2 regions of the Nonomuraea sp. NPDC004354 genome follow, and region 2 is predicted to be linked to the other one. Evidence: riboswitches for the same ligand, from Rfam matches in the RefSeq annotation. Region 2 holds a riboswitch; the other holds the start of a gene.

Region 1 (5,400 bases), on a different contig from region 2:
CCTCGCGGCCGATGCCCTTGCGCAGGTCGAGCCCGACGAACACGGCGTGCGCCTGTGGCGCGGTCGCCACGCCCGCCTGGTGCAGGCCGTGGAACGGCTCGACCGCCCTGCCGTCGGCGACCACCGGGGGTGCCGTGACCGTGCCCGCCCCCGCGGCGGGGGCGGAGCCGGCGACGGCGGCCACCGCCGCCACGGCCCCGCCCGCCAGCAACCGGCGGCGATTCACCGCGAGCCCGAGCTCAGCCATGGTCGCCACTCATGTCCATGCCGGGCTGGTAGTCCTCCTTGCCCCCGGCGAAGTCCTTGCCCATGGCGGTGAAGGCGAACGTGCCGCCGCCCTCGAGGACGAGCGTGAACGGAACCTCCGCGCCCGGCTTCACCTCCTCGGTGACCCCCATGAGCATGATGTGGTCGCCACCGGGCTTCAGCACGTGGGAGCTCTTGGCGGGGATGACGAAGCCGCCCTTCTTCGGCTGCATCACCATCTTCCCGCCGGACTCCACCACCTCGTGCAGCTCCACCTTCGGCGACAGGGGGCTGCTGCCCGCCACGACGGTGACGGCCGTACCGGAGTTGTTGACGAGCGTGCCGAAGGCGGCGGTCATCCCCTTCTTCGTGGTCTTGATCCACGGGTCGGTGATGGTGAGCGCGGAAGCGGCAGCCGACTGCCCGGACGATCCGGACGGCCCGGACGGCGAGGCCACGGCGACCTGCTTCGGAACGGAGTCGGCCGCCTCCTGGACGCCACAGGCGGCCAGACTGGCCACGCCGATGACAACGACGATGACGCGCGAGAACATGGAAAGCCCTTCTTCCGGCTGAGCCGGCACTGGTGTCATGGCACTGATGTCGACCCGGCGCCCGTCACGACAGGGACGCCGGGGAGCACCCCTTTCCCGGGGTGGCCCGCATCGGCCTCCTCGAACGGGAGGTCAGGCGGGAACGGTGCGCATGACGCCAGGAGGGCCGCGCCGGCCCATCTCGTGGCCGAGCAGGATGGAACGCAGGATCACCGGCCGCTCGGCCGGCGCGGGGACGGCCGTGCGGGCCGCCGGATCGACGAACGCCAGCACCGCGACGAGCAGCCGTACGGCCAGCCGCCGCAGCAGCGCCCACAGGGCCGCCTCGCCGTGCGACATCCACAGCGCCGTCAGCCCGATCGCCCATCCGTGCATGACCAGCATGCCGAGGCCCGGCACCAGCCAGGACTGGCCGTGCGCGTGCCCCGCGACCACCGGCTCGACGGCATGGGCGCCGGCGAACAGCACGTGCAGCACCAGCTGCGTGGCGGCCAGGGTCACGGCGATCACGGCCGCCGACCGCTCCCGCCCGGCCAGCGCCTGGGCCGGCAGGAACGACACCAGCAGCGCCACCACCACCGACGGCGCCGACACCGACCCGCCGGCGAACACATGGGCGGCGATGCCGAGCATGACCGAGACCGCGGCGAAGGCGGCGGCTCGCAGAGCTCGAAGCGGCATCGTGGCTGACATGGCCCGGCCATCATCCCACGCTTACCCGCCGCCTCCCAAAGCGGATTCTTCGCCGCACAACCGACCTCGAGCACCACCTCCTGCGCCGAACGGGTGGACGGAGCGTGGCGCCTGACCCAGGGTGGGAGAACGGCCGCCGACCCGACCCACCGTAGGAAGAGAGGACCATGCCGCTCGCAGTCGCCACCCTCGCGCTTCTCGCCGCGACCCTCACCGCAGGCACCACCGCCCCTCCGCCCCCCATCACCGCAGGCGCGACCGCCCCTCCGCCCCCCATCACCGCAGGCGCGACCGCACCCCTGCCCGCCGCCCCCGCGGCCGCCACCCGTCGCCTTTCGACCGCCCCCGCGCTGGTGACCGCCGCGCCCCCGGTCAGCACCGCGTCCCGGTCCGCCGCGTCCCCGGTCACCGGCCTCTCCCCCGCGCCCAACCTGCGCGCCTGCTACGACGGCGCGTGCAGGCTCTCCCTCAGCCGGGCGGTGTCCTTCCGCGTCAGCTCGCGCTTCGGCATCACCAGGCTGGCCGTCACCTTCACCGGCGACCAGGTGAAGGTGAAGGGCACCGGTCCAGGCGTCAGCTCGCAGGCGCGACTGGGCGCGGGCACCACCGGATCGGTCAACGGCATCGGCGTCCAGGTGCTGTCCCTGTCCGCCGACCGGGTCGTCCTGCGGCTGTCCCCCCGGCGGTGACAGCCGTCCAGGCACGGCAGACGTCGCGGCGCACGCGTCCGCCCCCTCGCGCGAGGAAGCCTGGACGAGCCCGCACCGGCCGTGGTGACACTACCGCGGGCAGGGCGACGGAGTCCCGGCCGACCTCGCCGACCGGGCGGGTGAAGTGATCGGCTACCGTACTGCCCGGCGAACTGTTGCGAGGTGCCCCGCGTTCGCGGGGAGAATCGGGAAGCCGGTGAGAGTCCGGCACGGGCCCGCCGCGGTTACCGGGGAGCCTCCGCCCACGCGCGCGAGCGCAGTCACTGGCCCGACAGGGCTGGGAAGGCCGGCGGGCAGGCGTTGATCCGGGAGTCCGAAGACCGGCCTCGCGTTCACCGCCCCCACGGGGGCGCGAGTCAGCGGGAGCCTGCCCATGATCAGCCAGCTGTACGACGTCATCCACCGCCGCCGCGACGTGCGCGGCGAGTTCACCGGCGCGCCGGTGCCCGACGAGGTGCTGCACCGCGTGCTGTCGGCCGCGCACGCGGCGCCCAGCGTCGGCCTGTCCCAGCCGTGGGACTTCATCCTGGTGCGCGACCGCGCCGTCCGCGCCGCCTTCCACGATCACGTACGGCAGGAGCGGGACACGTTCGCGGCCACCCTCGACGGCGAGGCCGCCCGGCGGTTCGCCCGGATCAAGATCGACGGGGTGCTCGAGTCGACGCTGTCCGTCGTGGTCACCTACGACCCTGGCCGGGGCGGGCCCGCGGTGCTCGGCCGCCACGCCATCGCCGATGCCGGGCTCTACTCGGTGTGCCTGGCCATCCAGAACCTGTGGCTGGCCGCCACCGCCGAAGGGCTCGGCGTCGGCTGGGTGTCGTTCTACCGCGAGTCCTTTCTGCGGGACCTGCTGGGCGTCCCCGGCGTGGTGCGACCGGTCGCGTGGCTGTGCGTGGGCCCCGTCTCCCACCTGGAGGAGGTCCCTGACCGGGAACGGCACGGCTGGCGACGGCGCCGCCCGCTGGACGCCGCCGTCCACCACGACCGCTGGACCGGCGACCGGTGACCTGCGCCCGGCCGCCGGGTGGGAATGCCCGCGCGAAGCCCATCCGGGAGAGCCCCTCCTACGGGCGGGCCTTCCGCGGTCAGCGGAGCCGGTCGCGCAGGCGGGCGCACTCGTGGGCGAAGCGGGTGCCGCGCCCGCTGTCCGCGTGAGCGGACACGCACGGGATCTCGCCTCGGGCGCCGGTCCACGCCGCCACGTCGGTGGCCAGCGCCACCGCCGCGGTGTGGCCGGCGGTCGGCCGCTCCCCCCGGCCCGGCAGCAGCACCGGCAGCATCCCCCTGAGGATGTCCCAGACCTGCTCGTGCGCGCCCCGGCGGGCGGCGCCGGCGAGGGAGTCCAGCACCGGAGGGATCGGGTATCCGGCGCGGCGGATCAGGAACGCCAGCTGGCGGCCGACCGCCTCGGCGGGCAGGCTGTCCCGGGCCGCCATCCGCAGCAGCAGCGGCACCGCCTTCGGTTCGCCCTTGGCGAGGAAGTAGGCGAGCATGACCGCGATGGCGTCACCGGCCGGGCCGTCGGCGTCGGCGAGTATCGCCAGGTGCGGCGGGTAGATCCCGGGGCGGGTCCACCGGTACAGCAGGTAGGGCAGGTAGTTGACGGCGACGACCTCGCGGTGCGACGGCAGGACCGCCGCCCACCAGGCCATGGAGTTGCTGTGGTCGTCCCAGTGCCAGGACGACGGCTCGCTCAGCAGCTCGTCGACCAGGTCGTGCCCGGTCGGCTCGGCGCGCAGCACCGGCACCAGCTCGACCTGCGTGGCGTCTTCGGGCGTGCGCTCCTCGAAGAGATGGCGGGTGCCGCCCTCGACGTAGGCCCACGCCACGCCGGTCTCCGGGTCGGGCGGGCCGCCCGCGGACAGCCAGGCGGCGGCCTGGACGGCTCCCCGCGAGCCCACGCGTGCGGCCCGCTCGGCGGCGGCGGGGTGGGCTCCGCGCGGCAGCCGCAGCAGCGCCTGCCCCAGGTCGGCGGCCAGCGGCTCGACACCGGCGGCGGCGCACGCCTCGAGCCGGTCCACCAGCGTCGCGGGGTCCAGGTGCCCGGTCATCAGGGTGGGCGTGGCCAGCAGGACGGGCGGCAGCGTTCCCTCCCGCAGGGCCACGTAGATCTCGCTCAGCCGGCGCAGCAGGAACAGGTGCGGCGGCGAGGCCCGCCCCGGGTCGGGCAGTCGCTGCCGCCTGCGCAGCTCCGCCGCGGGGTCGGGCTCCTGTTCGTGACCGGTCAACGGGTGCGGCCCCGCTGTCGGCATCCACCGGTCGGCGGGCTCGGCGGCGGGCACACCCGGATCGGCGCCCGGCGTGATCACCTCCCTGACCAGGGCGGCGATCCAGTCGCCGGTCTCTGTCCAGCGCTCCTTGGCGTACAGCTGAGCGGGGTCGTCCAGCTGAGCGGGGTCGTCGAAGGCGCGCTTCAGCTTCGCGCGCAGGGCCGGACGGTCGCCCGCGGCCGCCACGAAGGCGGACAGCCACCGCTCGTCCTGCATCCATCCGCGCCGGTACCGCTGCCACGCGTCGAGCGCGGGCGCGGGGAACCGGCCGGGGCCCGGCAGGACGGGCAGCGGCGCTGGGGTGAACGGCTCCGGTGCCTCCTCGGCCGCGAGGTCGCCGCCGAACACCGCCGCCACCTGCGCGCCGAGGTCGGCGGGCAGGGCGGGGACGGCCTCGGCGATCAGCGGAGCGGCCGGGCCGAACGCGGTGGCGTGCTTGACCGCGAGGGCGGCCGCGCGCCGCCGCACCTCGTAGGAGGTGTGGGAGAACGCCGTGACGAGCGCGGGCGCCAGGTCGGCGGCGCGCGCGGGCGCCTGCCGTACTTCCTCCTCCAGCCAGGTCAGGCCGGCGCGGGCCAGCTTGGCCTCGGGACGGAAGGTCAGCGCGTCGACCGCGTCGACGACGTCGGCGGCGTCGTGGGGTCCGGTGCGGCGCAGCTGGGCCATCGCCAGCTCGGCGACCGTGCCGGGGGCGGCGGGCAGCAGCCGCAGATAGTCGCGGGCCCGCCCGGCCGACTCGTGCGGCCGCGGGTCGACCAGCTCGTGCAGGCGGACGAAGAAGCGCAGGTCGATGGCGTCGCCGCCGCGCAGGAACCGGCTCACGCAGCCGTCGAGGATCTCCTCGCGCGACACCGTGCCCGCCGCCAGGAGCTGCCCGAACAGGGCGAGCCAGCGGGTGGGTCCTGGCTTCGGCCGTTCGTCCCTGAG
Region 2 (5,400 bases):
CTGGCCGGTCTCCCACGCCAGCTTGCTGGGGACGGCGCGCGGGTCGACCGAGTAGAAGTTCCTGCCGGTGGGCAGCACGTTGATCAGGCCGCGCAGCGGGGAGCCGCTGGGGCCCGCGGGGACGTAGCCGCCGTCGAGCGCGTGCAGGAGGTGGTCGAGCTCGTCACCGGTCCTGGCCAGCCTGGGCACGACCTCGGTGGCGGCGAACTCCAGGATCCGGACGACCAGGTCCCGCCGCGCGCCGGAGGGGGCGAGGACCGCGTCGGTCACCTCGCGGGCCGCCGCCACCTCCCAGCCGCGCGCCTCCATGCCCTCCACCAGCGCCCTGGCCGTCGACTCGGCCGCGTCCACGCTCGCCAGGCCCGCCGTACCGTCCTCGGCCAGCCCCAGAGCCTCCCGCAGGCCGGGCAGCGTCTCGGCGCCCGCCCACATCTGCCGGGCCCGCAGCATCGCCAGCACCAGGTCGACCCGCACCGACCCCTCGGGCGCCGCCCCCAGCACGTGCAGCCCGTCGCGGATCTGCACGTCCTTGACCTCGCACAGCCAGCCGTCCACGTGCAGCAGGAAGTCGTCGAACTCCGTGTCGTGCGGCCGGTCGGCCAGACCGAGGTCGTGGTCGAGCCGTGCCGCCTGGATGAGTGTCCAGATCTGCGCCCTGATCGCGGGCAGCTTGGCCGGGTCCATCGCGGCGATCGAGGCGTGCTCGTCCAGCAGCTGCTCCAGGCGGGCGATGTCGCCGTAGGTGTCGGCGCGGGCCATCGGCGGCACCATGTGGTCCACCAGGACGGCGTGCGCCCGCCGCTTGGCCTGCGTCCCCTCGCCCGGGTCGTTGACCAGGAACGGGTAGACCAGCGGCAGGTCGCCCAGCGCCGCGTCGGGCCCGCACGCGGCCGACAAGCCCGCCGACTTGCCGGGCAGCCACTCCAGGTTGCCGTGCTTGCCGACGTGCACGATCGCGTGCGCGCCGAACTCCGCCGACAGCCACCGGTAGGCCGCCAGGTAGTGGTGGCTGGGCGGCAGGTCCGGATCGTGGTAGATCGCGATCGGGTTCTCGCCGAAGCCGCGCGGCGGCTGCACCATCACCACGACGTTGCCCGCCCGCAGCGCGGCGAACACGATGTCGCCCTCGTGCACGAACAGCTCGCCGGGCGGCGGCCCCCAGTGGCGCTCCATCGCCTCGCGCAGCTCGGCGGGGAGCGTGCCGTACCAGGAGGTGTAGGTGGCGGCGGGCACGCGCACCGGGTTGGCCGCGAGCTGCTCCTCCGTCAGCCACTCCTGGTCCTGGCCGCCGGCCGCGATGAGCGCGTGGATCAGCGCGTCGCCGTCGCCCTCGGCGACGCCGGGCAGGCCCTCGCCCAGGTCGTAGCCCTCGCCGGCCAGCCTGGCCAGCAGTTTCACGGTGCTCGCGGGGGTGTCGAGGCCGACCGCGTTGCCGACGCGCGCGTGCTTGGTCGGGTAGGCCGACAGCATCACCACGAGCTTCTTCTCGGCGTTCGGGACGTGCCTGAGCCGGGCGTGCCGTACGGCGATGCCGGCGACGCGGGCCGCGCGCTCGGGATCGGCCGCGTAGACGGTCAGCCCGTCCGCGTCCACCTCCTTGAACGAGAACGGCACCGTGATGATCCGGCCGTCGAACTCGGGGATCGCCACCTGCGACGCCGCGTCCAGCGGTGACAGGCCGTCGTCGTTCTCCTCCCACGCCTGCCTGCTCGTGGTCAGGCACAGCCCTTGCAGGATCGGCACGTCCAGCTCGGCCAGCGCGCCCACGTCCCACGCCGCGTCGTCGCCGCCGGCTCCGGCCGTCGCGGGCCGCGTGCCTCCTGCGGCCAGGACGGTCACCACGAGCGCGTCGGCGGTCCGCAGCGTGTCGAGCAGGCCGGGCTCCGCCGTGCGGAGCGAGGAGCAGAAGACCGGCAGCGCGCGGCCGCCCGCGGCCTCGATCGCGTCGCAGAGCGTCCGCACGAAGGCCGTGTTGCCCGCCATGTGGTGCGCGCGGTAGTAGAGCACGCCCACGACGGGCCCCTCGGCGGCGGAACGCTCCCTCTCGAGCAGCCCCCAGGCCGGGGCCGGTTCGGGCGCCGCGAACCCGTTGCCGGTCAGCAGCACCGTGTCGGACAGGAAGGCGTGCAGCTCGGCGAGGTTGGCCGGGCCGCCGTGGGCGAGATAGGCATGCGCCTCGGCGCAGACGCCGCCGCTGACCGTCGACAGCTCCATGAGCTCGGCGTCGGGCGCCTGCTCGCCGCCCAGCACCACCACGGGCCGTGGTCCCGCGAGCAGCCGGTCGAGCCCCTCCTCCCAGGCCCTGCGCCCGCCGAGGAGCCGCACCACGACCAGGTCCGTGCCCTCGACCAGCGCGGGCAGGTCGTCGACCGTCAGCCGGGCGGGGTTTCCGAGGCGGTACGGCGCGCCGCTCGCCCTCGCGCTCAGCAGGTCGGTGTCGGAGGTGGACAGCAGCAGGACGGCCGTGCTCTCGGGCACAGGAACTCCTCCCTCGGGGTCCTCGCCCCGGTCGCGGGTGTCACGAGAGCGGGAGTCTCCTGGCTCCCGGATCGACGCTCACCCCGGCCTTCCCGTCCGTCGCCGGACAGTGGCCTGCGGTGGGGTTCGCTCCCCGGTCACAGTGGCGGGACCGCGCCGGCTTCGCACCGGCTTCCTCCGTCGCCCTCGTCTGTGATCAGACTAGAGGGTTTTGAACGGGTTACCATCCTCCCCGTGGACATAACCGACGTTTCAGGACACCTGCGCCCTGATGCGTGTCCCGGGGCCCTTCAGGTCCACACCGCCGCGGACGGCGCGCTCGCCCGGGTCCGCATCCCCGGTGGCGTCCTCACGGCGGCCCAGCTGGGCGAGGTGGCGGCGTGCGCGGCCGAGCTGGGATCGGGCGTGATCGAGCTGACCTCCCGGGCGAACCTCCAGGTCCGCGGCCTGCGCGTCACCCCCGCCCCGCCCGCCGCTCCACCTGCCGGGACGCCCGCTCGCCCGGCCCCGGCCGGCGTCGCGGCAGCGGACATGGCGCCGGACGGCATCCCCTCAGGAGCGGTGCCGGGCGCACCGCTCGCCGGCGCGGCGCAGGCGGGGGTTTCCGCGGGCGTGGCGCCGGACGGGCTTCGGGCGGGTCCCGGACCGGGCGCGGCCGCGGCGAGCGTGCCGGTCTTCGCGGCGCGGATGGCGGCGGCGGGGCTGCTGCCGTCGGCCACCCACGAGCGGGTCCGCAACATCCTCGCCTCACCGCTGGCGGGACGCGCCCCCTCGTCCCTGGTGGACGTCCGGCCGCTGGTCGCCGACCTGGACCGCCGGCTGTGCGCCGCCCCCGAGCTGGCCGCGCTCTCCGGCCGCTTCCTGTTCGCCCTGGACGACGGCACCGGTGACGTCCTGTCCTGCGGCGCCGACGTGACCTTCCTTGCCACCTCGCCCGTCGGCGGGGTGCTGTTGCTCGGTGGGGAACGGCAGGCCGTACCCGTGACCGTGTCCGGCGCTGTTCCGCTGATGCTCGCGGCGGCCTCGGTCTTCATGGAGCTGAGCGACGGCACCGCCTGGCGCGTCACCGACCTCCCGGACGGCCCGGCCCGGCTCGCCGCCCGCCTGAACCCGCCGACCACCCAGGACCCCGGCCCGGCGACTCCGCGACAGGACGCCCGGTTCCCCGGCCCGGCCCGGCAGGGCGACCAGACTCCCGCCCCGGCCCGGCAGGGGGACGACCAGGCTCCCGCGCAGGCCCGACAGGGGGACGACCTGGAGATGGTGGCCCCGGATGTCGAGACGGCCGCGCGCGGTGCCGGGGTGCGCGACGCGGGGACCCGCCCGCAGCGTGACGGCAGGGTCGCGCTCGAGGTGGTGGTCCCGCTCGGCCGCCTGTCCGCCGGTCAGGCCACGGCGCTCGCCGCCTGCGCCGCCGAGATCCGCGTCACGCCGTGGCGCACCGTCGTCCTGCCCGACCTGCCCGCCGACGCCGTCCAGCCGATCGCGGACCGGCTCACCGCTGCCGGGCTGGTCGCCGTCGCAGGGACGCCGTGGGCGGGCCTGTCGGCCTGCACGGGCCGCCCGGGGTGCGCGAAATCCCTGGCCGACGTCCAGCTCGACGCCAGACGCTGGGCGGAACGGCCCGGCCACGAACCACCGGCCCGCCCGGTCCACTGGGCCGGGTGCGAACGGCGGTGCGGCCGTCCGGCGGGGGAGGTGGTCGACGTCGTCGCCACCCCGACCGGCTACCGTGTCGCGGGCCGTACCGAAGAAGAGGGGATATGACCGACTACATCCGCGACGGCGCGGAGATCTACCGGCGCTCGTTCGCCACCATCCGCGCGGAGAGCGACCTGGCCGGGTTGCCGCAGGACGTGGCCCAGGTGGCCGTCCGCATGATCCACGCCTGCGGCATGACCGACCTGGTCGCCGATCTCGCCTACTCGCCGGGCGTGGTCGCCGCGGCGCGGGCGGCCCTGCGCGGGGGCGCGCCGATCCTGTGCGACGCCATGATGGTCGCCTCCGGGGTGACCAGGGCGCGCCTGCCCAGGGACAACGAGGTGATCTGCACCCTCGGCGACCCGGGCGTGCCGGGGCTGGCCGAGCGGATGGGCACGACCCGCAGCGCCGCCGCCCTGGAGCTGTGGCGCGACCGGCTGGACGGCGCGGTCGTCGCCGTGGGCAACGCGCCCACCGCCCTGTTCAGGCTCCTGGAGCTGGTCGAGGAGGGCGCGGGACGCCCCGCGGCGGTGCTCGGCATCCCCGTGGGCTTCATCGGGGCGGCCGAGTCGAAGCAGGCGCTGGCGAGCGGTGACCTGGAGTACCTGGTGGTGCACGGCCGCAGGGGCGGCAGTGCGATGGCGGCAGCGGCGGTCAACGCGATCGCCTCCGAACGAGAGTGAGCGACGTGGCGGGACGGCTGTTCGGGGTGGGGCTGGGGCCCGGGGATCCCGAGCTGGTGACGGTCAAGGCGGCCAGGCTGATCGGCGAGGCGGACGTGATCGCCTACCACAGCGCCAGGCACGGCAGGAGCATCGCGCGGTCGATCGCGCTGCCGTACATGCGGGAGGGGCAGGTCGAGGAGCTGCTGAAGTACCCGCTGACCACGGAGACCACCGACCACCCCGGCGGCTACCAGGGCGCGCTGGAGGACTTCTACGCCGAGTGCGCGCAGCGGCTGGCCGCCCATCTGGACGCGGGCAGGGTCGTCGTGGTGCTGTGCGAGGGCGACCCGCTCTTCTACGGCTCCTACATGCACATGCACAAGCGGCTGGCCCACCGCTACGAGACCGAGGTCGTGCCGGGCGTCACCTCGGTGGCGGGGGCGGCGGCGGTGCTGGGACGCCCGCTGGTGGAGCACGAGGAGACGCTGACCGTGCTGCCCGGCACGCTCCCGGCCGACGTCATCACCGAGAAGCTGAAGAGCGCCGACTCGGTGGC

What was found. Region 2 has a riboswitch for cobalamin ahead of cobN (cobaltochelatase subunit CobN). Riboswitches for the same ligand answer to the same signal wherever they lie in the genome.
Region 1: another riboswitch for cobalamin. It lies ahead of bluB (5,6-dimethylbenzimidazole synthase); the one in region 2 lies ahead of cobN (cobaltochelatase subunit CobN).

Annotation. Positions count from the first base shown of each region.
Region 1 is NZ_JBSGDV010000020.1:153,133-158,532, forward strand. Features, by position in the region: gene ACWENQ_RS38110 (Dyp-type peroxidase) at 1-247, opposite strand, end outside; gene ACWENQ_RS38115 (copper chaperone PCu(A)C) at 240-800, opposite strand; gene ACWENQ_RS38120 (MFS transporter) at 933-1,481, opposite strand; gene ACWENQ_RS38125 (hypothetical protein) at 1,661-2,182, shown strand; cobalamin riboswitch at 2,352-2,546, shown strand; gene bluB (5,6-dimethylbenzimidazole synthase) at 2,577-3,209, shown strand; gene ACWENQ_RS38135 (hypothetical protein) at 3,289-5,400, opposite strand, start outside.
Region 2 is NZ_JBSGDV010000013.1:180,964-186,363, forward strand. Features, by position in the region: gene cobN (cobaltochelatase subunit CobN) at 1-2,478, opposite strand, end outside; cobalamin riboswitch at 2,514-2,701, opposite strand; gene ACWENQ_RS30565 (hypothetical protein) at 2,713-4,245, shown strand; gene ACWENQ_RS30570 (precorrin-8X methylmutase) at 4,242-4,862, shown strand; gene ACWENQ_RS30575 (precorrin-2 C(20)-methyltransferase) at 4,868-5,400, shown strand, end outside.